Regions from separate parts of the Carnobacterium funditum DSM 5970 genome, predicted to be linked through region 2. Evidence: predicted binding sites of a transcription regulator. Region 2 holds the regulator's gene; the other holds the start of a gene.

Region 1 (16,419 bases), 590 kb from region 2:
TACTCTTTGTTCTATTGTAAACATTTACTTCATATCCAGCTTTAAGTAAGTGTTTCACGATGGAGCTACCCATTACGCCTGTTCCTATAAAGCCAATTTTTTTCATTTTTATAACCACTCCTTCCAGATAAAATAACATTAATAGTATAACATTTTAGATAAAAAACTAATATATTAAACGTTTTTATTAATCAGCTTTATTATTAGAGATTAATGGTTTGTGGAATTTAACAATCACCTTATTTTAGCTTGTTGTCTATAGAAATCTAGCCATATTTTCGCTAGTCTTTCTTCTGAATAAATCTTACTTCCGGCAATTGATTTTTGAACTAAATCTTGATAATAGTCTGAGCTAGACATCATTTTTCTAATTATTTTCTTCATCTCTTTTCGATCAGATGCTGGTTCATAGTAACCTTCTAATATGGGCAAGTACAAAGCCAAATCCCTCAAAATAACCGGTTTATCACAAGAGAAAGCTTCTAAAATACACATTGGAAAAAGTTCATCGAAAGATGGCAATAAAAAGACATCTGCTAGGTTATAATAGCTACACATATCTTCTCTATTTATTATTCCAGGGAACCATAGATTTTCAGGTGATTGTTCTATTAATTTATTGAATTTATCATAACCATCTGTTATTTTTCCAAATGAAAACCCACCTAACCATATGAATTGTACTTCTGGCATCTCTTTTGCAAGTTTGATAAAATCAAGTACTCCTTTACGCTCTTGAATTTGTCCAGCTCCCAAAACTACAAATTTATTTTCTGGAATATCTAGACTATCTCTTTTTTTCTTCATTTTTTCTGCTTCTATAGGATAAAACTTTTCTTTTGAAACAAAATTCGGAATATAGGAGATATTCTCTGTCACTATTCCATAATTTGTCAATTCTTCAATAAACGAAGGATTGACTACAACTAAATGATCCATTCGTTTATAAAATGTAACGATATAGCTATAAAATAACGATTCTATCCAACTAGGCAAATGAATACTCCCTTTTAAAGTGGACGGCAAAAAATGCACGTACCCAATTCGTCTACCAAACCTTTTTTTAAAAAAAGTACTCAAAAAAAATGTAGGATTAATCGTGTGATAATGACTAATGTCTGTTTTATAGTACTGATTAATTTTAACTTCCAACTCTTTTGCATGATACTTTCTCAACAAATTGATTAGTTCTGAATAAGCACTACCTACCCCTTGTCCAGCTACCTTATCTGCAGAAGAAAACATTGTTATTCGTATCATGATTATTTCTCCTCTTTTATCTTTTTATCGTTGTTTTAAAAGAATCGCTAACTTTTTTTCATCATCATATTGTCGAATCATTTCTTTGTAAAATTGTATCACTTTTTCTCCAAATAATTCTGATGATAACATTTCAAATAAACTTTCTCGGTTTTTTTCTATATTTTCAGTATTTATATTTAACGTTTTTTCCGTCAAGCACTGATAAATAGTATTCGCTAATTCTTCATCATTTTTAAAAGTTGCTCCAAAATCCCCATTATGAGTCAACATTTCTGTGTACTCATTGTGTCTTGCCACAATATTTGTTCCAGATGCTATCGACTCAATATATGTTAATCCTTGTGATTCCGAATCAGAAGCGCTTACGAATAAATCAGCAGCTTGGTAGTAGGCTTGTACTTGAGAATTTTCTACTTCTCCTACGAAAAAAATTGACTTGGTCAGATTTAACTCTTGCACTAAACGTTCCAGTTCTTGCTTTTCTGGACCATCTCCAACAATAAGTAACTTTGTTGCCGGCTTTTTAATTAAGACTTCTGGCATAGCTGTAATAAGACTATCAATACTCTTTTCTTTAGCAACTCTCCCCAAAGATAAAAGCAAAGGTACCTCGCTACTAAAAGACAACTCTGTCCGTATATCTCTTGTTGTTTTTTTAAAAAAATTTTCTAAAATAATTCCAGTAGGTATAATTACTATCTTTGAAGTAACGTCATAATTTAATAATTGACGTGCTGCTTTTTTACTCGGTGCTATAATACCAGTAGATTTATTACAAAATAATTTTGAAGCAATTTTAACATGATTCGGACGAAGAATTTTTCCTTTTCCAATGTAATGAAGATAATCTTCATACATTGTGTGGTAAGTATGGACACATGGAATTTTTAGTTGGTGTGCAATATATTTACCAGTTAGTCCCAGACTAAATTCTGTTTGAGTGTGAATGATATCTAAGCCTTGTTCTCTAGCTATTTTGACTGCTCGATGCAAACCTTTTATTGCAATTCGACGATCTTGAAATGAAAAAAAAGGTAAACTTGGCAATCGGATAATCCCTTCCTCGTTATCTTTCACTTTAGGATCAGTAGTAGTAAAAATGATGACAACATGTCCTTGTCGCTCAAGTTCTCTTTTTAATGCCTCTATCGAACTTGCTACTCCGCTTATTTGTGGAAAATAAGTATCAGTAAAAATTCCAACTTTCATTTAATTTCACCCCTTTGTTTGATTATACTTCGTTTTATGTAAAAACATAAATATTAGCCTTTATATAATCAAAAAACCTTGAAATAGATTACATTTTCAAAAATAGTTCTACGTTTACTAACATTGCTGGAAAAGATTAGTCTTCAATTATTCGTATTTTTGAACTTATTGTCTGATGCTATTTCTATTAATCTTCAGTTTCATATTAAATATGAAATAATCCAGTTCTCATAATTCAATAAATTTCTACAACAATAAACAACTCAATTAAGAAAGTTAATTTTAATACCTCTTATTTCCCCATTAGAATAACGGCATTACAACAAAGATAATAAAAGGTATTTTTAAGATAAGGAAAATATTTTCTTGAGGTTTTGATACGTATTTCTATAATAAAGAGACTTCCTTACTTATCTCTCTACTTGAAGTTTCTTTTAATTCATTGTAATTATTTTCTTAAACCGCTTTAATAATCGATTAATAGCGCTGATAAGTAGTAGTTGATATTACACCGTAGACTAACATTGCAGATACAATGGTGGATTCAAAGCGCTATCCGAACATAAAATAGTAGGAGCGAGTTTTATATTCCCCGCCATTATATTGACCGTGTTTAATAAAATTGCATTTGAATTGACTATTTACATCTTGAATATCTAGTATTTCTAGACTATCCTTTGAAGTAGTCAAGTGAGTCCTTCTTAGTTGTAAGTTTTCGTCGACTATTATTTTACAGGAGAACTCACTTGTTTTCTATTTATATTTAAAGAACATAAAAAATGACGCTAGTGATTCTTTCACCAACGTCATATATACAACCAAAAAACGTTGAAATCAAAAGATTTCAACGTTTTTTACTTTATTTTGTATATTCTTCAACTAGGCTAACGACTTCTTCAGCTGTATCACAATCATTGATTGCTTTATCTGCTAATTCAGCCATTTTTGTTGAGTCTAAACGTTTCATTAAGCTACGTGTTTTCAAAATGCTTGATGAACTCATCGAAAACTCGTCAAGTCCAAGTCCTATCAATAATGGTACTGCGGTTTGATCTCCAGCCATTTCTCCACACATACCTGTCCATTTGCCTTCTTTGTGAGAGGCATCAATCACGGTTTTAATTAAACGTAGTATTGATGGATTATATGGTTGATACAAGTAAGAAACTCGTTCATTCATGCGATCTGCTGCCATAGTATATTGAATCAAATCATTGGTTCCAATACTGAAGAAATCTACTTCTTTAGCAAATTTATCGGCAAGTACAGCTGCAGCAGGAATCTCAATCATGATACCGACTTCAATATCATCTGAAACAGCAATGCCTTCATTTTCTAATTTTTCTTTCTCTCCTAGCAACATAGCTTTAGCTTTACGGAATTCTCCTAAAGTTGCAATCATTGGGAACATGATACGCAATTTACCAAAAACAGAAGCACGCAATAATGCACGCAATTGTGTTTTAAACATTTCTGGTTCTGTTAGGCAGATACGAATTGCACGGTATCCTAAAAACGGATTCATCTCATGAGGCAGTGTTAGATAAGCGAGTTCTTTATCTCCACCGATATCCATTGTTCTAACAACAACTGATTTGTCTCCCATACCTTCTAAGATAGTTTTATAGGCTTCAAATTGAGCTTCTTCAGTTGGGAAGTCAGGTGAATCCATATAAAGGAACTCAGTACGGTACAACCCAATAGCTTCTCCACCATTATCTTTAACCCCAACTAAGTCTTTAGGTGTTCCAATATTGGCAGCTAGTTCAATATGTTTCCCATCAGCAGTATATGTTTTTTCATTTTTCAACTTATTCCATTCTACTTTTTGAGCTGCAAATTGTTTTGCTTTTTCTTCGTAAGCAGAAATATCAGTCTCATCTGGATGAACTAATACGTCACCTTCTAGACCATCTACAATAATGTTGTCTCCTTCTTTAACTAAATCTGTTATAGTTTTAGTTCCAACAATTGCTGGAATTTCAAGAGAACGTGCCATAATTGCTGAGTGAGAAGTCCGCCCGCCAATATCTGTTACAAAAGCTTTTACATATTTACGGTTTAATTGAGCTGTGTCACTTGGAGTTAAGTCATGTGCGATAACGATTACTTCTTCATCAATCATTGATGGGTTGGGTAACCTTACCCCTAAAAGATGACTCAATATACGCTTTGTAACGTCTTTAATGTCAGCAGCACGTTCTTGCATGTAAGGATTGTCTTCCATCCCTTCAAAGATACCGATAAACATATCTGTTACTTCTTTAAGTGCGCTTTCAGCATTTACTTTATTATCGCTTATGTTACTTTCGATACTCCCAATTAACTCAGGATCAGAAAGAACCATCAAATGTGCATCAAAAACTTGAGCTTCTTTTTCGCCTAAAGCTTCAGCAGCTTTAGAACGAATCAGCTCAAGTTCTTGCTTAGCTTTATTTAAGGCATTTTTTAAACGGTCTATTTCTGAATCAGAATTTTCAACTGAGATTTTGTCGAAAGATAAATTGGGCTGAACAAGAAGATAAGCTTTTGCTGTAGCAATGCCGTCACTTGCTGCAATCCCTTTTAATTTTTCAACCATTACTCAGCTAAACCTTCTTTCTTCATTGTTTCTTCGATGCTTGAGATTGCTTCTGCTTCATCAGTACCATTTGCACTAATAACAACTTCTGCACCTTGGCCAACGCCTAATGACATTACACCCATGATAGATTTTAAGTTTACAGATTTACCTTTGTATTCAAGATTGATATCTGAGCTAAATTTACTAGCTGTTTGTACCAATAAAGTTGCTGGACGTGCATGAATCCCTGTTTCAGCTATTACATGAAAATCGCGTTTTTCCATTATGTTTGATCTCCTTTTAATAAAAAATAATTTTATGAGGGTTCTCTCTATAGTAGTTGTTTTCCAAACAGTTTTGTTTAAAGAACACGCTATTTAAAAATAACCCTTACATCTTCATAGGTTACCATTTTTAATAAGATTCTACAACTACTTTCTTTTTTTTCTTTGTATCATGTTGTTTATTACCAGTTTATTCGATTGAATTATAATGATAACTAACTTCACCATAGTGGTTTGCTTTGCCAATAATCGAATTTTTTTTTGGATGATTTAACCAGATTTCTCTGAACTTCATAAAATCCTCTTTTTTTATAATGATTTCTTCCATTTCGCCTCTTACTAACTTCTCAACATTTTCTTCAATTTGACTATTATCCATTTTAGTTGTCATTCCCCTTCTAAAGTGAAATCCTTATTTAATAAATGTTTATTGTACTCTAACTTTTTGATAAAAGATAGAACAATTCACTTGAATGTCAGACAAGGTCAGTGTATAATAAAAAACAAGGTCAGGGAAGGTCAAACACAAAAACCATCTTCTATACCTTAAAAATTAATCATCGAAAGGTTGTGTGCTATATGTTATGCCAAAATTGTCATCAACAAGATGCAACTATTCATTTATATACAAATATGAATGGTCAAAAAGGCCAATTAGATATCTGCCAAAATTGTTACCGTTTATTAAAGGAAGCAAACAGTAAAGGAACTAGTCAAAATAATCGCCAAACTCCACAAGATCCTTTTGGTTTAGGTAATTTAGATGATTTTTTCCGTTCTATAAATTCGCCTAAACAGAATGATCAAAATTTCGAACCTACTCAAAATATTCATAGTGGTGGGAGCGGACAACCTCCTACAAATAAAATAACTGGCCTCTTAGGAGAATATGGTACGAATGTAACTGATTTAGCAAGAAATGGTGCTATCGATCCTATTATTGGTCGCAATAAAGAAATTGAGCGTGTGATTGAAATCTTGAATCGTCGTACAAAGAATAATCCCGTTTTAATCGGTGAACCAGGTGTTGGTAAAACAGCTGTAGTAGAAGGTTTAGCTCTAAAAATTGTAAATGCTGAAGTACCTGAAAAATTAATGAATAAAGAAGTTATTCAATTAGATGTTGCCTCTTTAGTACAAGGAACTGGTGTCCGAGGACAATTTGAAGAACGGATGCAGCAATTAATGGATGAAATGAAAAAAAATCCAAAAATCATTCTTTTTATAGATGAAGTTCACGAAATTGTAGGGGCCGGCAGTGCAGAGGGTAGTATGGATGCGGGGAATATGTTAAAACCAGCTTTAGCACGTGGTGAACTACAAATGGTTGGAGCTACTACTCTAAAAGAATATCGTACTATTGAAAAAGACGCAGCTTTAGAGCGACGTTTACAACCTGTCCGCGTAAGTGAACCTTCAGTAGACGAAACCATTGATATTCTAAAAGGTATCCAAAACAAATACGAGGAGTATCACCAAGTAACTTACACTGATGAAGCAATCCGGGATGCTGTTCTTTTATCTAACCGATATATTCAGGATCGTTTCTTACCAGATAAAGCTATTGATTTACTTGATGAATCTGGTTCTAAAAAGAACTTGACGATTCAAGTAGTTGATCCAAAAGTTATTGAGGATAAAATTGCTGAAGCTGCTCAACAAAAACAAGTAGCTTTAAAGAAAGAAGATTATGAAAAAGCTGCGTTCTATCGTGATCAAGCAGTAAAATTTTCAGCTATGCGCGATAAACAAACTATTCAGTCCGAGGAACGTCCTATTGTCACGGAAAAAGATATGGTTCATATCATTGAAACTAAAACCAATATACCAGTGGGTGAACTTAAAGAAAAAGAACAAACACAACTTCGTAGCTTAGAAACTGACTTGCGTAAACATGTCATTGGACAAAATCAAGCAATCGAAAAAATTTCTAAAGCTATCCGCAGAAGTCGTATCGGTTTGAATAAAAAAAATCGCCCGATTGGATCATTTTTATTCGTCGGGCCAACAGGTGTTGGTAAAACAGAATTAGCTAAACAACTAGCTTTAGAGCTCTTTGGCAACAAAGAGGCTTATATTCGCTTTGATATGAGCGAATACATGGAGAAACACAGCGTCTCTAAATTAATTGGTTCCCCTCCAGGATATGTAGGCTATGACGAAGCAGGACAACTAACTGAGAAAGTTCGTCATAATCCATACAGTATTTTGCTCTTAGATGAAATTGAAAAAGCACATCCAGATGTTTTACACATGTTTTTACAAATTTTGGAAGATGGTCGTCTAACTGACGCACAAGGTCGTACCGTTAGTTTCGAAGATACCATAATTATTATGACTAGTAATGCTGGTAGTGGTTCAATAGAAGCAAATGTTGGTTTTGCAGCCGCTAAAGGTAATCAAAAATCCGTGTTAAATCATTTGACTGATTTCTTTAAGCCAGAATTCATTAACCGTTTTGATGCAATTGTTGAATTTAATTCCTTAAAACAAGAACACCTACTTGTAATTGTTGACTTGATGTTACAAGATGTTAACGATATGCTTAAAGATCAGGGAATTAGTATAAAAGCTGATGAACTTGCTAAGAAAAAATTAGTTGAACTAGGATACGATCCTCAACTAGGAGCTCGACCATTACGTCGCATCATTCAAGAACAAATAGAAGATCGCATTGCTGATTTTTATATTGATTACCCAGAAATCAAAAAATTAGCAGCTTCAATTAATGAATATGATGAGATTATCGTAACATCTGAACAAGACATCACTTCAATAACAAAGGCAAATCAAACTACTAACGAAACGGCTAAATAAATTTTATTCATTCAAAAAACTGTTTAGACGATATTCTAGACAGTCTTTGATTATATATTTCAGAATAATTTTTCTGTTTTTTATATTGTATTCTGTTTCACTCAATTAATATGCTTTGAATTTACTAACTATTAATTATATAATGGCCTTAATATAATAGATTTAAAAAAGAGGTGAAAAAATGAAGCTTATTGACGTTACCAATAGCCATATAGATTTAGTAACCGAGCAATTAGGAAGTACTGATGCAAACTTTATTAAAGTTTATACATTAGGTCCGACAACTATAATTTTTTCGGGAGCTCCTACTCATGAAGATGTTCTTTTATTAAACAATCACCGTAATATAAAGAATACAGAGATTCAATACGCCATTGAGAATATTTTAGAGGCGGAACTTAATCAAGTAGATATTTTACACGCTCCTAACATCGTTGAATTATCCATACAAGTAGAACAATAATTATTTCTTTTTTCCCCTTCCTTTATAAATTGGCTAGGACATAAATATTTTCCACAAAAAAAATTGTCTTCTTCCTTTAAAGTTAAATAGAAATATAAAAAAATACACTCCCACTAATGAGTAAATAATTCATTAGTTTTGGGAGTGTATTTTTTTAAGGACTTTTTGTCCTAGCCCCTTATTTCATTTTTAAAGCAACGATGTCAATTCTACATTTGGATACTTATCTGCAAACCAGTGCATAGCAAATTTGTTTTCAAATAAGAATAAAGGTTGATCATAACGATCGCGAACAAGTAAATTTCGACTAGATGACATACTTGTATCCAATTGTTCTGGCTTAATCCAACGTGCAATTTTATTCCCTATTGGAGTCATAATCACTTCTGACTTGTATTCATGTAGCATCCTATACTGGAAAACTTCAAATTGTAATTGTCCTACTGCTCCCAGAATATAGTCTTCTGTATGGAACGTTTTATACAGTTGAATCGCTCCCTCTTGTACTAATTGTTGAACACCTTTATGAAAAGATTTTTGTTTCATTACATTTTTTGCTGAAACTTTCATAAAAATTTCAGGTGTAAATTGCGGTAATTTTTCAAACTCAATATTTTTTTTTCCTTCAAAAATAGTATCACCAATTTGAAAATTACCTGTATCATACAAGCCAATAATATCTCCTGCAACTGCTCGTTGAACTGTTTCACGGCTCTCAGCCATAAATTGAGTTGAGTTAGATAGTTTTATTTTCTTATTCGTTCTAGCAAGCGTTACATCCATTCCGCGTTCAAATTCGCCTGAGCAAATTCGAATGAACGCAATACGGTCACGGTGAGCGGGATTCATGTTTGCTTGTATTTTAAAGATGAAACCTGAAAAATCATCTGCTGTTGCTGGGATTTTATCGCCTGCCACATCTTTATGAGAAGATGGACTAGGTGCAAAATTCAGAAAAGTATTTAAAAAAGTTTCGACTCCGAAATTAGTTAAAGCAGATCCAAAAAATACTGGTGTTAATTGTCCAGTTAGAATTTTTTCTTCGGAAAACTTATTTCCTGCTTCATTTAATAACTCGATATCCTCTATCGCTTCATCATATAGAGAAGATTTTTTTATAGGATGATCTCCTTCTATTTTACCTTCTGCATTTAATTCAACGATTTTTTCTCCGTCTTTCCCATTTATTTCAGGATGATGAATTTCAATCTTTTTATTGTAGTTATCATATAGCCCTAACAAACCTCTTCCCATTCCAATAGGCCAGTTCATAGGATAAGAATCAATTTCCAACACTTCTTCAAGTTCTTCTAGTAATTCCAATGGTTCTTTGCCATCGCGGTCAAGCTTATTAATAAAAGTAAAAATTGGAATGCCACGCATGCGACAAACTTGGAATAATTTCTTAGTTTGAGGTTCAATCCCTTTCCCGCTATCAATAACCATTACTGCACTGTCCACAGCCATTAACGTTCTATACGTATCTTCTGAAAAATCTTCATGCCCAGGCGTATCTAGAATATTAATTTTCTTGCCTTGATAGTCGAATTGCATAACTGAACTAGTAACGGATATGCCACGTTGTTTTTCAATTTCCATCCAGTCAGAAGTTGCAAATTTACCTGTTTTTTTACCTTTCACTGTCCCTGCTTGGCGGATTGCTCCACCAAATAATAAGAGTTGTTCAGTGATTGTTGTTTTCCCAGCATCCGGATGGGAGATAATCGCAAAAGTTTTTCTTGATTCTACTTCGTCTTTTAATTTCTGTTCCATATTATTATCCCTCATTTAAATCATTATTTAGTCTTTTTATTTACTGGCATGCAGTTACAAGTCAATACCCTTTTCTGTAGAACTCTTCCTTAACTATAATCTAAATAATTATAGCACACTCATCAAGATTTTTTATTTATTATTAAATCTATATTTCATTGCATAACCCTTTTTCGACCAACTATTCTTTTTATCTCCTTCTTTTAATCTGTTAAAATAATGTTCTTAACCTTCTTTATAGACTACTATCGCTTGCTCTTCACGAACTAGTTCTTCTTCGACTAATACATCATCAGCAAATAGATAGGCTAATGTACATCCATATTGATTTTCTTTTTCTTAAGTAGGTTCATATCTAATAGCTCATTTTTTCCCATTAAATAGTCTGATAAACATTCTTTTGATTCTTTTCCGAATAGTTGAGTTGCACCAGTCTTAGCTATCGTACTTTCAGAAGTATTCATTAAAAATAGACGTATTTTTTGACTTTCTCCATTTTGATTAAATATAATCGTATCCCCATTTATCACTCTTTCTAATTCTATCGATAATCCTTTAGCTTCTAATTCCACTAATGAATTCGTGTTTGGAGAATCTAAAACAAAATAACTTCCTATCATAGAAAGAAGTACCGCTATAATACCTAACATTATTTTTCCTCAAGTTCTTCACTTCCTATTAATAGGTAACTTCACTTTTTCAATCATTATCATATTACACCTATCATATGGTAACAACCCGCTTTTCTATTGTAATACAAAAAACTTCTTGACGAAAGATTGAACCAAATAAAGATAGTTTCAATCATTAATTAGTTTCTTTTCAGTTACTATGCGTAAAATAAAGAAGGAGGAAAGGACAAATGTCCCTTCCTCCTTTCCTTCGATTCTAAAAATAGTATCCTAAATTATTTTTCAGCTAATTTTCTTTCTTGTTCTACTGCTGCTTGAGCTAATATATTCAAGTAGTTCCAAGGACGGTCAAAGTGAGGCTGGAAGAAGAAATCAACGTATGCTAAATCTTCAATAGTCATTTTATTTTGAATAGCTAAAGAAAGAGTGTTAGCAGATTGTGTTACATCATATTTAGACATAATTTGTCCACCAACGATGCGATTTGTTCCCACTTCATAGACCAATTGCATTAAAACTTCTTCAGTGGTCGGCATAAATTCCGGACGATAATTATCTTTAACCAAAACAGAACGAACATCTAAATCAAAATGTGGTGCGCCACTAGTAGTTACTCCTGTTGAACCAATATTAAACCCAAATAAATATAAACCAGATGTTGATTGAGTTCCTCTGTATTTAACTTTTGGTTCTACAATATTTTTCCCTACCAGTGTTCCCATACGAACAGCATTCGTTGCTAAAGGAATATAAGCATGTCCACCATTTGGATTATAGTTTACTGCACAGCTATCTCCTGCAGCATAAATATCAGAATTACTTGTTCTCATGTAATCATCTACAATAATTGCTCCGTTTGGTAACATATCTACTTTACCTTTTAATAAATCGTTATTAGGACGGAATCCTACGCACAAAACAACTAAATCTGCTTCATACTCACCTTTGGGAGTTACAACAGACACAACTTCACCAGCTTCATTAGCATTAAAGCCATTTACTGTTTGGTTCAACGCCATTTTAATGCCACGTTTTTGCAAATCTGCTTCTAATACGTCTGTAAATTCTTTATCTAAATATTTATTTAAAATTCGGTCTAAACCATCGATTAGTGTTACCTCTTTACCAGACTCAGCAAAAGCTTCAACTAACTCGATACCAATATATCCACCACCAACTATTGTGATTTTTTTAGCATCTTTTGATTTAGCAATTAATTCATTTGCTTGATTATAATTTTTGCACAATAAAATATTTTTATGATCAATACCAGGAATAGGTGGGATAATTGGCCAAGAACCTGTAGTGTTAACTAACTTATCATACGATTCTTCAAATACTTCACCTGTTTTAATATTTTCAACAACTATTTTTTTAGCAACTGTATCAATTTCTTTAACATTGTGTTCCATTTTCACTGTTGCACCCATAGCTGTTAATTCTTCAGGGTTTGAATAAAATAGCCCTGCTGGGTCTTTTACTACACCACCGACGTATAGTGCAATTCCACATGATAAAAATGAGATATTATCATTACGTTCAAAAACTGCTACTTTTGCTGAAGGGTTTTCATTTAGAATTGTTTTTACCGCTGATGTCCCAGCATGAGTACAGCCAATTACGATTACTTTCATGTTGTAATTCCTCCTATTATTAACTTTTTATTGGATTTGTTTAATAAAATTAACACCATTTAATTGGTATTATTCTTCACCAAACACAATTAAACTATATCACAATATATTTAAAAAAGGAAACTTAAAGAATTATTTCACTAAATAATATTAGTGATTTAATGTCATTTAACTAATTTATTTCATTAAAACAAACATATTATTTCATTAAAATAAGCATCAAAAAGAAAGATATCTTTCTTTTGGATGCTTATTTTAAGTATATAGATACTATATTGAGTTTTTGGAAGAACTGTATTACTTTTTATTGTCTTCGCCTTGTAAATTTTGGTGTCTCTTTTTTATATTTATCATATCATGTAAATAGACAACTATCGTTTTTACAACTGCATAGAATGGCACACCTAAAATCATACCCAAAAGTCCAGCGAGATTTCCTGCAACTAATAAAATTACAATAATAGTTAAGGGATGTATCGCTAATGTTTTTCCAATTACGTTTGGCGAAATGAAGTTACCGTCTATTTGTTGCACCACTAAGACAACTAATGCCACCAAAATTGCTTTTGTTGGAGAAATAGTTAAACCAATAATGACTGCAGGTGCTGCACCAATATAAGGACCAACATAAGGAATAATATTAGTAATTCCTGCTATGATTCCTAGCAACAATGCATAAGGCATACCTATAATTAAGTAGCCAATGAACGTAAAGATCCCAACCATCAAACAAACCAATGATTGTCCACTAATATACGAAGCAATCGTATTATTCATTTGACCAAGCAGCTCAATCATTTGTCCTCTAAATTCTTTTGGAAAAAATTTTGCTACTGCTGGTCGAAAATGTTGTCCGTCTTTAAACATATAAAACAGTATAATAGGAGCGGTAAATATAACAATAGTGGTATTCGCAACTGCTCCAAAAATTGAACCTACACTATTTGTAATTGCTGAAAAAACAATATTAGCTATATTTCCAATAGATAAATCTAATTTGTTCATTGATTTTTCTATATTAAAGTTTTTTAACCAAGGTTTTTGAATAATTTCTCTAGAATAATCTTCCAAGGACTTAATTAAGTCCGGGATATTAGAGATCAATTGCCCAATTTGATTAACTAAAATAGGAAGTACTGAAACAATCAAAATAACAACTATTCCTAGAAATAAAAGCATAATAATTATAATGCCATACTTACGTTTTATGTTAGTTTTTCCCATTAAATTAATTATAGGATTCAAAAGATAGTACAAAAATCCTGCTACCAGTATCGGTGTAAACAACGTTGACACAAATGTTGTAATTGGTTGAAATATAAAATCAATCTTTGTTGACATAAAAATTAAAGTTGCTATAACTAATAGCCAGATAGACCAAAACATTAATTTTGATTTCCTGAAGAGTTCCATTTTTCCATCTCCTTTTTTATACTGAATCCATCATAGAGCTTAGTAAATAATTTCCAACTAATTTCTCCGTTACTTCTATTAAAAACCTATGAGTTCTTTCATTTGCATGGCTAGCATCGATTCCTGCACCGATTAACGCATGACGAACATCTACTACTGTCTTTCAGATACAGAGTATTCATCCGTTTGTTGATTGTCACCAATAGCTCACATATCTACTACTAAATATTCTACTCCTTTTTCAAATATATTTGAGTTTCCTCCATATCCAATTTCTTCGTTATTAGAAATAAAAAATTGAGTTGTATAAGGTAATTCAATTTTTTCTTTCATTATTTTTTCTAAAAAATTTAATAATAGGGCTATACTTTCTTTATCATCAAGATGGCGGGATTTAATAGAGCCACTTTTTGTTACCTCTGTTCGAGGATCGAAATTAATAAAATCTCCGACTTCTATACCTAATTTTTTGTTTCTTCCTTACTTTGAGTTTTTCATCAATACGAATCTCCATATTTGTTTAATCTCTTTGAACTGTACCGGCTTCTTTATAGACGTCAACGCCTGTCTGATGTAAAAGAATTGTTCCTGTATACGTTTCTCCATGAGAAGTCTGAATAGTACAATATTCACCTTCAATCGCATTATATCGAAACCCTCCAATCAGATTCATTTTCAAGCGACCATCCGGATTTATAGCCTGTACCATCGTTCCAAGTGTATCTACATGAGCGGTTACTAGACGTTATTTTTGTGGTCTTTTCATTTAACAGTTCCTATTAAACTGCTTTTATTATTCTCATAAGCATCATATCCTAATTTTGTAAGGATTTGCTTTATTTCTTTTTATTATTTGACTCGTGTTTCCAGTTGGAGAAGGTATATTGGCTAAATATTTCATCTATCCAATTGTTTTATTATTCATTATTTCACCTCCATCTTACTGTTTTCATCATTATATGTTAGTGGTGATAGAAAATAAAGATTTATTCCTACCGTTCGTCTCCTCTAGAAACATCCTATTTTCTATGTTATTCTTAGAGCCAGAATAACGTAGAAAGAAGGTAAGTTATGAATTATTTTTGGTCAACTGATTTAAATTCTACTATCTATAAAGATTCATTATCTATTCGAAACAAGGTTTTTGTAGATGAACAACAAGTACCACCAGAAATGGAAGTAGACGAATTTGAAACTCTAACCACATATGTAGTCGGCTATTTAGATTCAATTCCTGTTGTTACTGCTAGACTTTTGCCAATGGATCAACGCACCTATAAGGTACAACGTGTAGCTGTTTTAAAAAACTACCGTGGCAAACAAATTGGCAAACAGATTATGGCTGAAATAGAACGCTTTGCGATTGAAAAAAAACGTGTTTCTTTAGTTTTAGGAGCTCAAGACCAAGCTATCGGATTTTATTCCTCTTTGGGTTATTCGATTAATAGTGAAGGCTATTTGGATGCAGGCATCCCTCATCACGATATGATTAAAAGCTTAGTTTAACCACGTTACTAGTTTAAACAATAAGATTTAAAAATAAAAAATAATGATCATATTTCCCTATTAGAAAAGGAAATACGCTCGTTATTTTTTTATTTGCTCAATTCCACCAATTAATCAACGAATTTTTCAACAAACAACATCAATGTTTCTGCTGCAAGATTCCTATTTTTTCAAAACCTGCTTCTGCATTTTCACCTGCTATATCTGATAACCTTCTAATATTTATGAATGGAATAGCTTAGTGATAGGCTGTTTGATGAATAGCAGTCCTTCCATTTCTGCAGCTTTCGCAGTTGGAAATCATCTTCTAATTTCTTCTACTCTTTTTTTATCACTCATAAAAGAATCTGCTGTAAGGATTAAAACCGCATATTATTTTTTGACTAGTATCTAATTCAACAAATACTTTAAGAGCAAGTTCACTATATTTATCATCTACTTGGCAACTAGCTAGCATTTCTGGAACTTGTTCTAAAGTATAATTAAAAACAGTTGCATCGACATCGCAAAAAATTGATTCTGTTGAGATAACGATATCCCAAATGCACAAAGAGCGATCCATCCCTCCTGCAAAACCAGTGTTTAAAATAAAGTCAGACGTAAACCGTTCTATTAAAATCGCTGTAGACAATGCAGTATTCGCTTTACCAATTCTAGATTGAACTAAGACAATATCATTGCCATTTAATAATCCTTATTCGAATACCGCATTAGCAACTGTGATTTTTTCATTCCCATCTTTTCTCGTAAAGACCTAACTTCTTCAGCCATTGCAGCAAAAATTGCGATTTTTATTTTTTCAAACCTTCTTTCCTTATTTTTATTGTTCAACCAAATTAGCGACTAACATCACACTTTTCAA
Region 2 (16,419 bases):
CCAATTTCAAATTGAGTGCTTCTTTCTTTCTTTTTATCTTAATTCTATTAAGATTTCCCATCTAATTTTTTTATCTGTATTTTATGTCGTACGATAAGATACTGTTAGAAATATGGAATACAATATATCTGTTTTATTGACAAGTTAAGTGTACTACTCGTGTAATACAGACACGAAGTCTCCTTGAGCGACTTTTTTTAACGCTAGTGTATTAATCGAGTAGTACAACAAGATGTAGGAGGTTGCTATGAATATTCATTTTAACAAGCGAGACCCAATTTATTTACAAGTTGTCCGATACTTTAAACAAGAAATTGCTGTTGCTCACTTAAAACCAGGTCAAAAAATTCCTTCAAGACGAGAACTTACAAGTCAATTAAACATCAAACCTAATACTGCTCAAAAAGCTTATAAAGAAATGGAAAACCTTGGATTGATTTACACTGAAGGCAATTCACCTGGTAAAATCACTGAAAATACTATTGTGTTGAAAAAGGTTCGTGAGGAATTGATTGATGAAGCCACAGATAATTTCATCACAGCCATTAAACCCATTAACGTTCCACTAGATGAAATTGTTGGTTTAGTCAAAAAAAATATACTGAAAATCAAAAAGACAAGGAGGATACAAATGATTGAAGTGAAAAATGTCATTAAAACATTCGGCAAGAAAAAAATTTAAAAGGCCTATCCTTTACCGCTGAAAAAGGGCAAATTACTTGTTTGATTGGAATTAATGGTGCTGGTAAAACAACCATTTTAAATGCGATTATGAATCTAACTCCTCTCAATAGCGGTGAAATATTAATAGATGGTAGACAATTGACTAAAGAAAGTTATCAAACCATTGCGTTTATTCCTGATACCATTGCAATGCTTTCACAGATGACCATTAAACAGGCCGTGAATTTCATGAAAAATTTTTATCTAACTTGGAACCAAAAACGAGCAGATGAATTATTAGAGTTCTTTCAGTTAGCCAAAGAAGAAAAAATTGCTAATCTTTCAAAAGGGAATACTGCTGAAATTAATTTATTGCTTGGTTTAGCTTTAGATGTTGACTACTTATTAATGGACGAGCCTTTTTCAGGAATTGATATTTTTAGCCGTGAACAAATCACCAATATTTTTACCAGCCACCTTATCGAAGACCGTGGTGTACTGATCACAACCCATGAAATAAATGATATCGAGCACCTGATTGATAAAGTTATTTTAATCGATGACGGTATCGTTGTGAAAGATTTTAAAGCTGAAGATATGCGTGAACAAAAACAGAAATCAATTATCGATGTCATGCGGGAGGTTTATATAAAATGAAAAACTATCTAAAACTAGTTCATTTTGAACTGAATCGATTTATAAACATATATGTGGCGTTAACCGTTATAATCCTTATTTCTCAATTTACAGGAATCATTTTACGATCTCAAAATTATGTATCTACTGTCAAGCGGACGCTTCAAGAGGGTTCTATATCCATAGAACAATATTTTGTTGATCATTCTCCATTTACAATGATTGACATGACAAACAGTGGCTGGTTCATACTTTTTATTGTCTTCAGTATTGCTGCTTTAATTTTTTATAGTTTTCTTATTTGGTATCGTGATTGGTTTGGGAAAAATGCTTTTATCTATCGCCTTTTAACGTTACCAACCAATCGTATCTATCTGTTTTTTTCTAAGTTGACCCTTATTCTTTTAACGGTGTTAGGCTTAGTAGCTACTCAATTAATTTTACTTCCAATTGAATCTGCTCTGTTCACTCAACTTTTACCTGACTATTTGAGATACAATCTTTCAACCCAAACGATTATTTCTTCTTCACAATTTTTAATTGTTTTATTTCCTAATTCGTTTATTCTTATCGCTTTACAGATGATAAAATCAATTTATATACGACATCTTTAAGCAATTTAGGTGATTCGTCTAAAAAACCAATAGATTTATCCGTTTCTCAAGACTCGATAGAATGGCACAGCATAAAAAATGATAACCTTTATTTAGTTTCTGCAACTAAGCAATCTCCACTTAAAAAACAACTCTTAATTTATGATATAGTTAACGAAAAATTAATTTACGAAGGTTCCATTGAACCTATTTCTAATAATACTCAAACTAAGAAAAATGGCTTAATTATTAATTATGGTTTAATGGAATAAAAAAAAAGAAGCCGTTGGGCTTCTTTTTTTATTTAGTTAACGGTCTCCATTAAAAATAGAGTTTTTTACAATTACATAGTTTACTTTACGAAGTGCTTCAATATCCTTACCGCCTGCATAAGAAATAGAAGATTGTAAGTCTTGTTTCATCTCTAACAATGTGTTTGAAATATCCCCTTTAGGTGCCACCATTATCTTTTTGCCTTCAACATTTTTATGTTCCCCTTTTTGAAACTCAGAAGCACTTCCATAATATTCTTTGTACATTTTCCCATCTATTTCAAGTGCTTCACCTGGAGACTGATCATGCCCTGAAAAAACAGAACCTATCATCACCATTGTCGCCCCAAAACGAATAGATTTAGCAATATCACCGTTATCTCGAATTCCGCCATCAGCAATTATCGGTTTACGAGCAGCTGTTGAACACCAGCGAAGTGCAGCTAACTGCCATCCACCTGTTCCAAAGCCTGTTTTCAACTTAGTAATGCAAACTTTCCCTGGACCGATACCCACTTTTGTAGCATCCGCTCCTGCATTTTCTAATTCACGCACAGCTTCTGGTGTTCCAACATTTCCAGCAATTAGAAAGGTATTTGGCAAATGTTTTTTGATGTGTTGAATCATATTAATTACTAAATCAGAGTGACCATGTGCGATATCAATCGTGATGTATTCAGGGATTACATTTTCTTCAGCTAACGCCTTAATGAAGTCATACTCTGTTGCTTTTACCCCGACACTGATAGAAGCGTACAATTCTTTTTTATGCATATCGATTATAAATGGGCGACGTTTTTCTTCTTCAAACCGATGCATCACATAAAAATAATCATTCTCAGCGAACCAGATAGCTAATTCTTCATCAATTACTGTCTGCATGTTAGCCGCAACAACTGGTAATTTAAACGTGCGATTACCCAATTTCACACTTGTGTCACATTCTGTTCTACTCTGCACAATACTTTTATTCGGAATCAGTTGGATGTCTTCATAATCAAAAACTTTCATTAGCTTGAAAACCTCTTTCTCTTCTTTATTGTCTGCTTATTCTATATTATCAGTGATTTTTATACCCACAAACGAACATTAGCTTAATTCTCTTCGAAAATAGTTCGCTCACTAACCAATTTACCGCATTTCTTTTTATTTGTCAAAGTCTATTCTACTTTTCCGCGTTTTTTAAAACATGTTTTATAGGAAAAACACCATTCTTATCTTTTAAACACGAATAATATGTTTGCCCAAGTATAAAAGATACGTTTTTTAATCAAAAAAAAAGCTCCCCTACTCTCAGTGACATTCAACCGAAAATAGCAGAACCTTTCTATACTAAACACTTGATTTTTTTCATAAGCAAACTATTAAACTCTCGTAAAACCGGCTAATGTTTCCTCATCTAAACCAACCAAACTATCTAAATTAGCTCCGATAGACATACCGATTGTCCATTGGTACGATTCTGAAATTTGACCATAATAGAGATAAACGCCATGTTCTCCGACCGCCATGCTAGCTCGATAAACGCCTGCAGAGTCATAACTTTCTCCATCATCCCTATAGGATAAAATAAATTTCTCTTCAGTGAAGTTGATACCGTCACTAGACGTACTGTATCTAATTGCACCTCGTACACCTATATTTGTATCATTATCATTGTTCAATAAGTAATACGTATCATCAAACTTTTGAACACTTGGGTGCCAAGTATGAACATTCTGTCCAGCAGTATTAATTTTAACAACTTCACTCCAATTCTTGCCGTCTAAACTTTCTGCATAGTGAACTTCCCAATCACGATTGAACCACATTTTATATTTGCCCTCTTCATAGATAACGGAAGGTGAGATATACTGTAAGAAGTTATTAGAGGAGGCCGAAATCATTAGTTCAGGCATCGTCCAATTTAATGCATCTGTTGTTTTGATACGGTATAACGTTTCTGTAATAGTAGCATTTTGAACTTGGCGATACCAAAGCTCTAATTCATTTGTTGTATTATTGTAAACCAGATGTGTATCTGAATTATAGGCATTTTCAATTTCAATCGGTACTAATGGATTTAAAATATTTTCAGGAACTACCCAATTAATTCCATCGTGACTAGCCACAACACTTGGGTTTTCTTTCTGATCATCTCCATATGGATAAGGCGTAAAACCCATCCAATATTTATAGCCATTCCAATTGTTTTCAAATTGAATAACTGAAGGGTGTGTTGCTTGATTTGTGCGTCCCGCCCAATCACTTCCATCATCATAAACAGTCGGAAGAGGTAAGAATATTTGAGAATTGGGTCCATTTTCGGCTATTACTCCTACGATGAATTTTACAGCTGCTACTTGACCTGTGTCGACTTCAACCATAATAGTCACTCTTCCATCTCTGATTGTTGTAATTACTCCTGTAGCTGGATCAACCATTGCGATGTCCGGATTCTGAGACCACCAGTATTCCCATTTCGGTTTTAGTGCATTACCTGGATTATAAACTACCTCTAAGCGGTCTATCGTTTCACCAACTTCCAAATTTGTTCTAGAAGAATCAATGCTAATAGATTCAAGAGGTTCCTCCGCTGGAGTTGATGAATCACTTACCGCCAGCAGTGCTCCTGCTTCTTGTCCTGTATCGACTTCAACCATAATCATTGTCGTTCCTGCTCGATACGTTGTAATCATACCTGTTCCTGCATCAACTGTTGCGATATCCGGATTTGTGGACCACCAATATTCCCATTTAGGTATTAGTGCATTACCTGGATTATAAACTACCTCTAAGCGGTCTATCGTTTCACCAATAGATGAGGCAGTTGTCGGTGGCGTAACACTAATAGATTCAAGAAGTTCCTCCGCTGGAGTTGATGAATCACTTACCGCCAGCAGTGCTCCTGCTTCTTGTCCTGTATCGACTTCAACCATAATCATTGTCGTTCCTGCTCGATAGGTTGTAATCATACCTGTTCCTGCATCAACTGTTGCGATATCCGGATTTGTGGACCACCAATATTCCCATTTAGGTATTAGTGCATTACCTGGATTATAAACTACCTCTAAGCGGTCTATCGTTTCACCAATAGATGAGGCAGTTGTCGGTGGCGTAACACTGATGGATTCAAGAAGTTCCTCCGCTGGAGTTGATGAATCACTTACCGCCAGCAGTGCTCCTGCTTCTTGTCCTGTATCGACTTCAACCATAATCATTGTCGTTCCTGCTCGATAGGTTGTAATCATACCTGTTCCTGCATCAACTGTAGCGATATTCGGATTTGTGGACCACCAATATTCCCATTTAGGTATTAGTGCATTACCTGGATTATAAACTACCTCTAAGCGACCTATCGTTTCACCAATAGATGAAGCAGTTGTCGGTGGCGTAACACTGATGGAATCTAATATAATAGTTTCGGGGGTACCTACTGTGAGTGTGTCTTGTGGTGTTTTTTGTGCTATTTCTTGTGGTGTGCCTTGTGGTATTTCTTGTGATGTGTCTTGTGGTATTTCTTGTGATGTGTCTTGTGGTATTTCTTGTGATGTGTCTTGTGGTATTTCTTGTGATGTGTCTTGTGGTATTTCTTGTGATGTGTCTTGTGGTATTTCTTGTGGTGTTTTTTGTGGTATTTCTTGTGATGTGTCTTGTGGTATTTCTTGTGATGTGTCTTGTGGTATTTCTTGTGGTGTTTTTTGTGCTATTTCTTGTGATGTGTCTTGTGGTATTTCTTGTGGTGTTTTTTGTGCTATTTCTTGTGATGTGTCTTGTGGTATTTCTTGTGATGTGTCTTGTGGTATTTCTTGTGATGTGTCTTGTGGTATTTCTTGTGATGTGTCTTGTGGTATTTCTTGTGATGTTTTTTGTGCTATTTCTTGTGATGTTTTTTGTGCTATTTCTTGTGATGTTTTTTGTGCTATTTCTTGTGATGTGTCTTGTGGTATTTCTTGTGATGTGTCTTGTGGTATTTCTTGTGATGTGTCTTGTGGTATTACTGAAAGTTGATCATCTTTTCTTATCTCTTCTAATAAAAATTCTTTTGGCTCTTCTGTCTCTTCAGCTGATACTTCAGATATATCTATATTCACTAGCATAATACCAACTAACGGAAAAATCCAAATTGCTCGTTTAATCATAGTTTCGCCTTCTTTCTTAATTATCAAAAAATCATTAAAAAACAACGGATTTTAAATCTTTAACTTAATCTTTCTAATCAGCATCTTAACCTCAGCCCTCCTCTACTAATAAAATGTCAATTTAAATTTTCATTAGAAATCGTTTGGTATAAATTTAAATTCGCTTCATCTACTCCTACCAAATTATTTAAATCTGGACCAATAGAAAGACCGATTGTCCACTGATAAGCACTAGAAACTTGACCATAATATAAATACACCCCTTGTTCTCCAATAGTCATACTTGCTCTATATACCCCAGTTGAATCATAACTCAAGCCATTTGCAGTAAAACCCAAAATGAATTGTTCTTTAGTGAAGTGGATACCATCATTGGACGTACTATAATATATTTTTCCACCAGCACCTGTATTCGTATTATTGTCATTATTTAATAAGTAATAAGTCTCATCTATTTTACAAACATGCGGATGCCATGAGTGAATAGGATTATTTTCACTATCGACTGGGATGGGATCACTCCATTTTTTTCCATCTGAGCTTTCTAAGTAATAGATATACCAATCACGCATGATCCACATTTTGTATTTTTTTTCTTCATAAATAATAGAAGGAGAAACATACTGCAATAAATTTTTTGAATCGACTATCAGTTTTTCTGGAGCTGTCCACTGGATGGTATCACTTGATCTAACACGATAAAGAATTTCTTTTTTTTGCCTATTGTTCACATAGCGATACCATAATTCTAATTCGTCAGTGTCATTGTTGTATAATAAGTGGCTATCAGAAAGATACGTATCAAAAAGATATGCAGGTATAGTCTTATTAGAAACGATAGGATTTGATACATTAGGAGGTACCATCCAATTAATACCATCATGACTAGCAACTAAACTAGGGTTCTCTTTTTTATTATTTCCGTATGGATATGGGGTAAATGTCATCCAATACTTATAGCCCTTCCATTTATCCTTAAATTGAATAACTGATGGATGTGTTGTTTGATTCGTTCTGCCAGTCCAGTTTGTTCCATCATTATAAGGTGTAGGGATTGTTAGAAATGTTTTTGAATTTGATTCAGGAAAATTGTCATTGAGTTTGATGCGTTTTGGGAGAGGATGCTTCGTAGCTTTCTTAACTAGTTTTGATAGGCTTATTAGAGATAAAGCAACAAAACTTAAACTTGCAGTAAGAGAGATTATTGGCTTCATCATCTTTGACGGTGTAATGTCGTCATGAATAATGATCAATTTATCTCGGACATTCGGGGATAACTTAGTTACTTTTCTTGAAATGTTCCTTATTTTCACTAATGAAACAGTTATTAAAAAGAACAAACCTAGCAATTGATGCCTAAATTTTTTAGCCATCTTCTACCTCCTTTTTATTCCGTTACTTATCATCCATCGGTTTAAAAAATGTCTTAGCTTTCAATTAACCTTATTATGCTTGTTATTTTAGCTGTTTTCAACTAAAACGCTACCAAATGTACACGTTTAGACTGATTATCCCTTCATAAAAAAGACACATTTACTTATCAGTCCCATTAATTCGATCAGGTTCTACGTGAACGTCAATATCGATTATACCATAGGAGTCTTTTAGAACTCGTTCTACATTTTCTGTAATTTGATGACCTTGAAGCACGGTCAAAGTAGCATCAACCAAAATCGTCACATCCACATAAATATTCGCTCCGTACTTTCGTGCCTTAATATCTTCAACTGAAAGGACATTTGGTATACTTAAAATACTGGTTTTATATCTTTTCAAGTCTTCTGTATTAAACCCATCAGAAAGAGAGAACACACTATCTCGAAAAATCTCTACACCCGTTTTGATAATAATAACCGCTACAATAATGGCCATCGCGCCGTCCATCCAAACGTAACCTAGCATTGAACCGATAATAGCTATCGTTGTTCCTAAACTTGTCAGCGCATCACTGAAATTATCTTTTGCAACCGCTTTTAATCCATCACTATTAATTTTTTTTGCAAGAGTTACGTTATAAAAATAAACTCCCAGCATAATAATGGCACCTATAAATCCTATCAGCCCAGTAATTTTTTCAGGCGCGACATTTTCTCCTTCAATAATGCGATTAAAGCTAGAATAAAAAACTTGAATCCCTACTAATAACATAACAAAAGAAGTAACCAAACTTGCAATTGTTTCTGCTTTCCAATGTCCATAAGGGTGGTCATCATCTGCTGGCCTTCTAGCTAACTTTAGTCCAACTAAAACAGCTACAGAAGAGAAAACATCTGTTAAATTATTTAACCCGTCTGCTCTCAAGGCGACAGATTGATACGTAATACCAACAAATATTTTAGTCAAAGAGAGAACAATGTACGCTACAATACTTACTATCGCTCCTTTTTCAGCTCTTTTTAATTCTTCATAACGTTCTTGCATCCCAATTTGCCCCTCTTTAACTTATTTGATAGTTATTTTTTAATTTATTTCATTTTATTTTATGCTCTTTATAAAAGAAAGATAATAGAATCATTCTTTCAACTTAAATATGTAAACACCTATTTTTGAAACATGAATTGTATTTTATCACTTTATTTCTTTTGGTACAGGATATGTTTAATTTTGACTAATGATTTATATAAACGAATTAAAAGATGATACACATAAACAGCGGCCTGGTTTTTATGTTAAAATAATAGCAGTTTACTATGTTCTAAAGAATGGAGTGTTACTTATGAAAGTTGGATTTATCGGAATAGGAAATATGGCTAGTGCCATTATCAAAGGAATCATTGAAAAAAATTACATGAATAGTGAAGACATATATCTATATAGTAGAACAAAAGAAAAATTAGTTGTTTTCGCAGCCGAAACAAAAACGACTATCTGCTCCTCAAATGAAGAGTTGATTGCTAACGTAGACATTGTTGTGCTGGCTGTTAAACCTAATGTGCTTGCTGAAATACTACCTAACTTAAGTTCAGCTATTGAAAAACACCATCCTCTATTAGTCTCCATAGCTGCCGGGACATCCCTTCAAAAATTAACTAATTTAATTGGAGTAAAATCTACAAATTCTATCATTCGAGTGATGCCAAATCTGAATTCGGTTATAGGTGAAGGTATGACTGCTGTTTGTGGAAATAGTTTTTCTTCTCCCGAACAAGTCCAGTATATATTAGGTATGTTTAAATCGATAGGTGAAAGTATCGAGCTAGCAGAAAAAGATTTTAGTACTTTTATTGCTATTGCAGGTAGTTCACCAGCCTATACCTTTCTCTTTATTGATTCCTTAGCCCGTGGAGCTGTTAAAAATGGTATGCCTAAAGAACTAGCTACAAAAATTGCTGCCCAAGCTGTATTAGGCAGTGCAAAGTTAGTCTTGGAAAGTGATCAATCTCCTTGGAACCTAATCGATCAAGTTTCTTCACCTGGTGGTACAACCGTTGCAGGAATTGTCGCTTTAGAAGATGAAAAATTTATTTCGACAGTTATTAAAGGTGTCGATGCTACTATTGCAAAAGATCAAGAACTAATGAACGATTAGTATCTTCCTTAAAGTTAATTTAGTCTTTTTGCATTTCGTTTAACCCTTTTAGTTCAGCTTTTTCTATTTTTTTACGTTTGCGTAATTCTCTAAAAAAATTTGTTAATAGCGCGCTACACTCAGACTCAAGAATACCCTGCTCTATTTCTACTTGATGATTAAAACGACTATCTGTTAACAAATTCATTAATGTGCCTGCTGTTCCGCCTTTGGGATCTGCTGCTCCATAATACAATTCTTTAACACGTGATAAAATCATTGCGCCACTACACATTGAACAGGGTTCTAATGTAACAAATAACTGAGCATCTTCTAAACGCCAATTTCCAAGTGTTTTGTTTGCTTCTCTAATGGCAAACATTTCAGCGTGTGCTGTTGCATCATGACTTTCTTCCCGATCGTTATGCCCTCGTCCTATGATCCGACCATTTAGAACGATGATTGCTCCAATAGGTACTTCTAATTTTTTTCTAGCCTTTTTAGCTTCTTTAATCGCTTCACTCATAAAGTATTCTTTTTCTTGTAATGTCAGCATAAGTCCAGCCTTTCTTAATTTATTACTGTTATCATATCATAACTCATCTACAAACTTGAGGGGAAATGTTAGACTACAAAGAAATATAGCAATAAAAGAGGAACTTACTATTTAGTGAAACGAGGTGTTGTCTTGGAATTTAATGAAATCAAACTTATTTATCCTGATGCTCAATTAACAAACTTATCTGTAGAAAACTCTGATCTTATTTCTTTCCCTTTTAAAAACCAATGGATTCAATTCAAACAAGAAAATAAATCTCCATCTGAAATTAAATTATTGCAGCTTTTGTTTGCTTCAAAAAAAACTAAAGTTGCTTCAATGGCCTCAAAATGGCAAAATTATTTAATTAATGGACTAGAACTTCCATCCTTAACTTTTAATAACGATTTCCGTATTATCCAATTCGCTCTTTTAAAAAAAGATTCCTATTTTGAAAAAAAAACTTGGCTTAATGCTTTCAAAAGTATCTTTAGCAACAGTGAAGAAGCCTTTTTTATAGATGAAAATTCTGGGTTATTGATTCAAAAAAAATCTGATGACCAATTAACTTTAGATGAACTTTCAGGTATCATCCAAACGCTTGATGATGACTTTTCAATTAAGACCATTTGCTATATTGGTCAATTTTGGCCGATTGACAAAGAGTTTAAAACAATTTTTAAAGAAGAACAGTTTATTTTTGAAAAACAAAAAAATAAAGGTAAATCTCTGCTTTCATTACCTATCGTTGCCTTAAGTTATTACACCTCTGAAGCCTTAGAAAAAAGTGCGCTCATGCATATATTAAAACAAAAATATACTAGTCAACCTGAGTTAAAAGAATTGATCTTAGCTATGTGGCACAGTCAAGGAAATATCAGTTTGGCGGCTAAGTCATTATATGTTCATCGAAATACATTGCAGTATCGAATAGATCGATTTCACGATATAAGTGGCTTGTCTTTACGTAATATGAATGATTTATTGCTTTGCTATTTATTAATTTTTTAAAAATTATCTTTACAGGTTTATAAAAAGTACTATAAAAATAAGAGACTGGGACAAATGTGTCCCAGTCTCTTTCTTGCATATCCGAATTTTTATTCTAGAGCGTGCTTCAAAAAGCAAACCCAACATCCACTTCACGAAAAATGCTCGATGGTCTGCAATCAACGAGCGATTTTCGTGAAGTAATTTTGGTCTAAACACTTTATGTCCCACTCCGTTATTTTTAATTCAACTTTTTATCGTTTTACTTTATCTTTAACTTCGCCTACAAAATCTTCTGCTTTTCCAGTTGCTCTTTCCTTCTTATCCATGAACATATCTTTAAATTCATTCGTTGCATCTTTCAAATGACCCGTATAAGCTCCAACTTGTCCTTTTAAATCGCTGACTTTATCAACAACTTTTAATAAGTTTACAACCTCTTCGTCAGATAAATTTCCAACAACATCTAAAGCTTTTTCATTACCTTTTAGTTTATCTTTAACAAAATTTTTCGCTTTTTGGCGATTCATGTAGGCTTCTATCTTAAGCATAGTTCTATCAGATGCGGATAAAATAACAGCCCCTACCGCCATTGTAGCGCCTAAACCTACTAGTAAGTTACGTGTACTTCTTTTCATAAATATTCACATCTCCCTTTATTCTATCTGTACCTTAATCATAACAGAAAAAAAAAAAAGATACGAATAAAAACACCTGACATCATTGAGCAATGTCAGGTGTTATTTACTGAACCGATGATTTTATAAAAGTATTATTAAGCTTTTACTGGGTCAGATGGAGTAGAATTTTCACTCTTTTTAGTATTATCCTTCACAGTAACTCTAATTTTCCCTTTTGAAGCTCCGATAGTTACATGATCTCCCACTTTAATTGCCCCACTCAATAGCTCTTCACTTAAGCGGTCTTCAATTTCTTTTTGAATCGCACGGCGTAAAGGCCGTGCTCCGTACTCTGGATCAAATCCTGCTTTAGAAATGACATCTATAGCAGCTTGGGTCATTTTAACATGAATATCCATTTCTTCTAAACGCTTAGTAACCATTTGTACCAATAGCTTAACAATTTTATTCAATTCAGGTTTTTCAAGCGCATGGAATACAATGATTTCATCTAACCGGTTAATAAATTCCGGTCTAAACGTTGTTTTCAACTCTTCTTTAATTCTTTTTTCCATCGTATTATGATCTTTTTTCTTATCTTTTGTACTAAATCCAACTAGTTTTTCATCTCTCAAGGATGTTGCTCCTAGATTGGAAGTCATAATCATAACTGTATTCTTAAAATCTACTTTACGTCCTTTCGAATCTGTTAAATGACCATCATCTAATACTTGCAATAAAATATTAAAGACATCTGGATGAGCTTTTTCAACCTCATCCAATAAAATAACAGAATAGGGTTTTTGTCGTACTTTTTCAGTTAATTGTCCACCTTCATCATATCCTACATAACCTGGAGGGGAACCAATCAAGCGACTTGTACTGTATTTTTCCATAAATTCAGACATGTCAACTCTAATTAATGCTTCTTCACTACCAAACATAGCATTAGCTAATGTTTTAGCTAATTCTGTTTTCCCTACTCCTGTTGGACCCAAAAACATAAATGAGCCGATAGGTCTATTAGGATCTTTCAATCCGCTTCTAGATCTTCTGATAGCTCTAGCTACTGCACTAACTGCTTCTTCTTGTCCTATTACACGATTATGCAATACTTTTTCCAATTTTAACAAACGCTCTGATTCTTTTTGATCCATTTGTTTCACTGGGATACCTGTCCATAAAGAGACCACTTCCGCAATATCTGTTTCTTCTACTTTTAAATTCATTGAATTTGGAGCAGGGTGTTTAATTTTTTCTAATATGCCTTCAATTTCTATTCGTTGCTTCATTTCACTTGAACGAATTTTAGCCGCTTTTTCAAAATCTTGTAATTGAATAGCCACTTCCTTTTCTTCAATTAACGTTTCTAACTGTTTGAGTGCTGCTACCATTGGTGATGGTTTACTAGAAGAATCTAGTCGTACTTTTGAAGCTGATTCATCTATTAAATCGATTGCTTTATCTGGAAGTTGTCTAGATGTTATATAACGAGAAGATAATTGAACAGCTGCATGAATTGCTGCATCAGTAATCTCAACACCATGATGATTTTCATAACGTGAACGTAAGCCTAATAAAATATCTTCTGTCTCTTCTAGTGTAGGCTGATCAACACGGATAGGTGAGAAACGTCTTTCTAAAGCTGCATCTTTTTCAATATATTTTTGATATTCATCCAATGTCGTAGCACCTATAGTTTGTAATTCTCCACGAGCTAATGCTGGTTTCAATATATTCGAAGCGTCTATTGCTCCTTCAGCACCGCCTGCACCGATTAATGTATGCAACTCATCAATAAATAGTATGACATTTCCATCTTGATAAATTTCATCTATAATTTTTTTCATACGTTCTTCAAATTCTCCGCGATACTTTGTTCCCGCAACCAGTGAACCCATATCAAGCATCATCAAACGTTTGCCAATTAATGTATGTGGAACTTCTCTAGCAGCAATTTTTTGTGCTAATCCTTCCGCTATGGCTGTCTTACCCACTCCTGCTTCACCTATTAAAACTGGGTTGTTCTTAGTCCGACGACTTAAAACCTGGATAACACGTTTTATTTCTGTATGACGTCCAACAATTGGATCAATCTTTTCAGCTCTAGCACTAGCTGTTAAATCTCTTGCTAAAGCATCAAGTGTTGGAGTTCCGGTTGTTTGCTTAATAGCTGATTTAGAACGCTTAGCTTTACCATTGTTTGCATCAGTAATCCCTATTTTTTTCAATAATATTTGACGTATTTTATTTAAATTAATATCTAAGTTCGTTAAAATCTTAGAAGACAATACATCCTCTTCGCGTAGTAAACCAAGCAACAAATGTTCAGTGCCTACTAAAGAAGCTCCCATGCGTCTAGCTTCATCTGTTGCTAATGTAATAGCTTCTTTCGCTCGTGGTGAATAAGGAAGAATGGTATCTTTGGAATCGTACTTCATCGTTCCGTAACCAGTAAAATGTTCTGCTTCTTCTCTTATCTCTTTTTCAGTTATTGAAAACTCACGAAGCGTTTTGCCCGCTATTCCCTCTTGTTCAACTACAAGAGCTAACAAAATATGTTCCGTACCAATCGAACGATGACGAAACTCTTTAGCTTGCTCTTGAGCTAACATTAAGACCGCTTTTGCTTTTTCTGAGAATAATTCATCCATAATATTACCTCCATTCTTTACGACTGTTCGTATCTTAAGTTATTTAGAAAAGCAATCAATATCCTTGCCCGCAATTCGTTTTCTTTTTTAGAATCTTCTATAGACAAAACTGACTTTTCCATAGCTGAAAGCATTAGGCTAGCTTCTCGTTTAGCAATCATATTATCTCCATAAAGTGTTTCTACAATTGAATAAGCGTTTCTTTGTGATATCTCACTATCAATTACATCAATCATCATATCTAACATCTCTACTTCATCTAGCAATTTAACTTTAATTATTCTTATATACCCGCCACCACCACGTTTGCTTTCAACTAAATATCCTTGTTGAACTGTAAATCGTGTATTAATCACATAATTAATTTGAGAAGGAACACAATTAAATCGGTCTGCCATTTCACTACGTCTAATTTCGACTCGCTCATCCGTTCCAAGTACCTTTTTTAAATAAGCTTCAATGATATCCGACATATTCTGATTGTTCATGTGTGACTTGTTACTGAAACAATGAGTTTGTATGGTATACATATTACCTATTTTTACCATACATTGCAACGGTGTTCTTTCAGTAACACTCCTTTTCTTTTCGTCTCAACACCAGACTTGATTATTCATTCTTTCATTAAAAACTAACTTTTAAAGTATCCATCAAATTTTGACTAATACTGACTTTAATTATACGAGAAAATAATGAATTTGAAAAGCAACTCTACTCATTTTTATTTAAACACATCATTTTTCTAGTATACGTATAAGCAAGGGCACTTAAATTCTCATCTTTTTTGGTTTTAAATTTTTTAGATAGATAGTTTGTCAAATTAAGTGCAACACCTCTCCCATGAAGATCTCTTGAGATGTTTGATAGCCAAGACATTTTCTGGGTCTATTATTGATCAGATATAAAGCTTTTTGAAGTTCTTCCTGTTCTACATGATCAAAGTTGGTTCTCTTCGGAAAGAACTCCCTTAGGAGTCCATTACTATTTTCATTGCTTCCTCGTTGCCAAGAAGAATAAGGATCTGCGAAATAAACAGGGATCTTTAATTCCTCTTCAATAATGGGGTAACAACTGAATTCTTTTCCTCTATCCGTTGTGAAGCTCTGAAAAGCTGCTTCGGGCAAGAGAGTATTTAGTTTTCGGAGGGCTGCTTCCATAGAGGAAGCGGATCGATTGGGCATTTTGATTGCGAGGTACCAACGACTTTTCCTTTCTAGAAAGGTCGCCACGCAACCTTTTGCCTGTCCTCGCCCTGATACCACGGTATCTAATTCCCAATGGCCGAAGGTCGTGCGTTTCTTTACTTCCTTTGGTCGTTTAGAAATGGAAGTGCCCACATTGAATCTACCGCGAGTTTCTTTTGGTTTTTGTCGTTTTCCTTTTTGTCTTAATACTGACAATGGAACCTGTAAGAGTCCAGAATAAATCCAACGATAAATTGTTTTAAAGGAAAGTTTACCTTGAAACAACCGACCTACAATTTGTTCAGGAGACCACGTTTGATTCAATTTTTCCTGAATTTTCTCTTTGTTTTCGGGGGTCAGTTTTGGCTTCGCTCCACAATTGGCTTTATTTTGTTCAGATTGCTTTTGTGCTTTCTCACATTGATAATCAGGGTTTCGCTTAAGTTCCCGAGACACAGAAGAAGGAGCACGACCTAGTTTTTGGGCAATCCCACGGATTGAGAATCCTAATTCAAGAAGTGTTTCTATTTTTGAACGTTCAGCTATGGTAAAATGAGTGTAGCTCATGGTGAGTCCTCCAGTCGAATGTTTAGTGTAGTAACTTCATTCTACACGAGACCGCCATGGGTTTCTTTTATTT

What was found. Region 2 encodes CtsR, which represses protease genes until heat stress. Its sites were predicted from a motif close to TTGGTCAAAAAAGGTCAAANA; they were not measured.
Region 1: the regulator CtsR is predicted to act here: its motif matches at 5,825-5,845, upstream of BR44_RS03880 (ATP-dependent Clp protease ATP-binding subunit).

Annotation. Positions count from the first base shown of each region.
Region 1 is NZ_JQLL01000001.1:841,507-857,925, forward strand. It holds gene BR44_RS03850 (NAD(P)-dependent oxidoreductase) at 1-106, opposite strand, end outside; gene BR44_RS03855 (glycosyltransferase family 4 protein) at 235-1,260, opposite strand; gene BR44_RS03860 (glycosyltransferase family 4 protein) at 1,285-2,472, opposite strand; gene ptsP (phosphoenolpyruvate--protein phosphotransferase) at 3,332-5,053, opposite strand; gene BR44_RS03870 (phosphocarrier protein HPr) at 5,053-5,319, opposite strand; gene BR44_RS03875 (hypothetical protein) at 5,510-5,710, opposite strand; gene BR44_RS03880 (ATP-dependent Clp protease ATP-binding subunit) at 5,899-8,136, shown strand; gene BR44_RS03885 (DUF1827 family protein) at 8,318-8,599, shown strand; gene BR44_RS03890 (peptide chain release factor 3) at 8,789-10,372, opposite strand; gene BR44_RS03895 (thermonuclease family protein) at 10,681-11,022, opposite strand; gene BR44_RS03900 (FAD-dependent oxidoreductase) at 11,280-12,638, opposite strand; gene BR44_RS03905 (AI-2E family transporter) at 12,936-14,051, opposite strand; gene BR44_RS12130 (zinc-binding metallopeptidase family protein) at 14,259-14,510, opposite strand; partial or broken gene BR44_RS12135 (peptidase M42) at 14,572-14,781, opposite strand; gene BR44_RS03915 (GNAT family N-acetyltransferase) at 15,123-15,557, shown strand; partial or broken gene mtnN (5'-methylthioadenosine/S-adenosylhomocysteine nucleosidase) at 15,889-16,239, opposite strand; gene BR44_RS03925 (hypothetical protein) at 16,416-16,419, opposite strand, start outside.
Region 2 is NZ_JQLL01000001.1:1,432,366-1,448,784, forward strand. It holds gene BR44_RS06665 (GntR family transcriptional regulator) at 248-682, shown strand; gene BR44_RS06670 (ATP-binding cassette domain-containing protein) at 724-1,320, shown strand; gene BR44_RS06675 (hypothetical protein) at 1,317-1,913, shown strand; gene guaC (GMP reductase) at 2,201-3,175, opposite strand; gene BR44_RS06685 (Ig-like domain-containing protein) at 3,529-6,285, opposite strand; gene BR44_RS06690 (hypothetical protein) at 6,402-7,658, opposite strand; gene BR44_RS06695 (cation diffusion facilitator family transporter) at 7,819-8,706, opposite strand; gene proC (pyrroline-5-carboxylate reductase) at 9,002-9,814, shown strand; gene tadA (tRNA adenosine(34) deaminase TadA) at 9,834-10,349, opposite strand; gene BR44_RS06710 (helix-turn-helix domain-containing protein) at 10,482-11,342, shown strand; gene BR44_RS06715 (hypothetical protein) at 11,576-11,959, opposite strand; gene BR44_RS06720 (ATP-dependent Clp protease ATP-binding subunit) at 12,097-14,595, opposite strand; gene BR44_RS06725 (CtsR family transcriptional regulator) at 14,613-15,083, opposite strand; gene BR44_RS06730 (IS30 family transposase) at 15,411-16,346, opposite strand.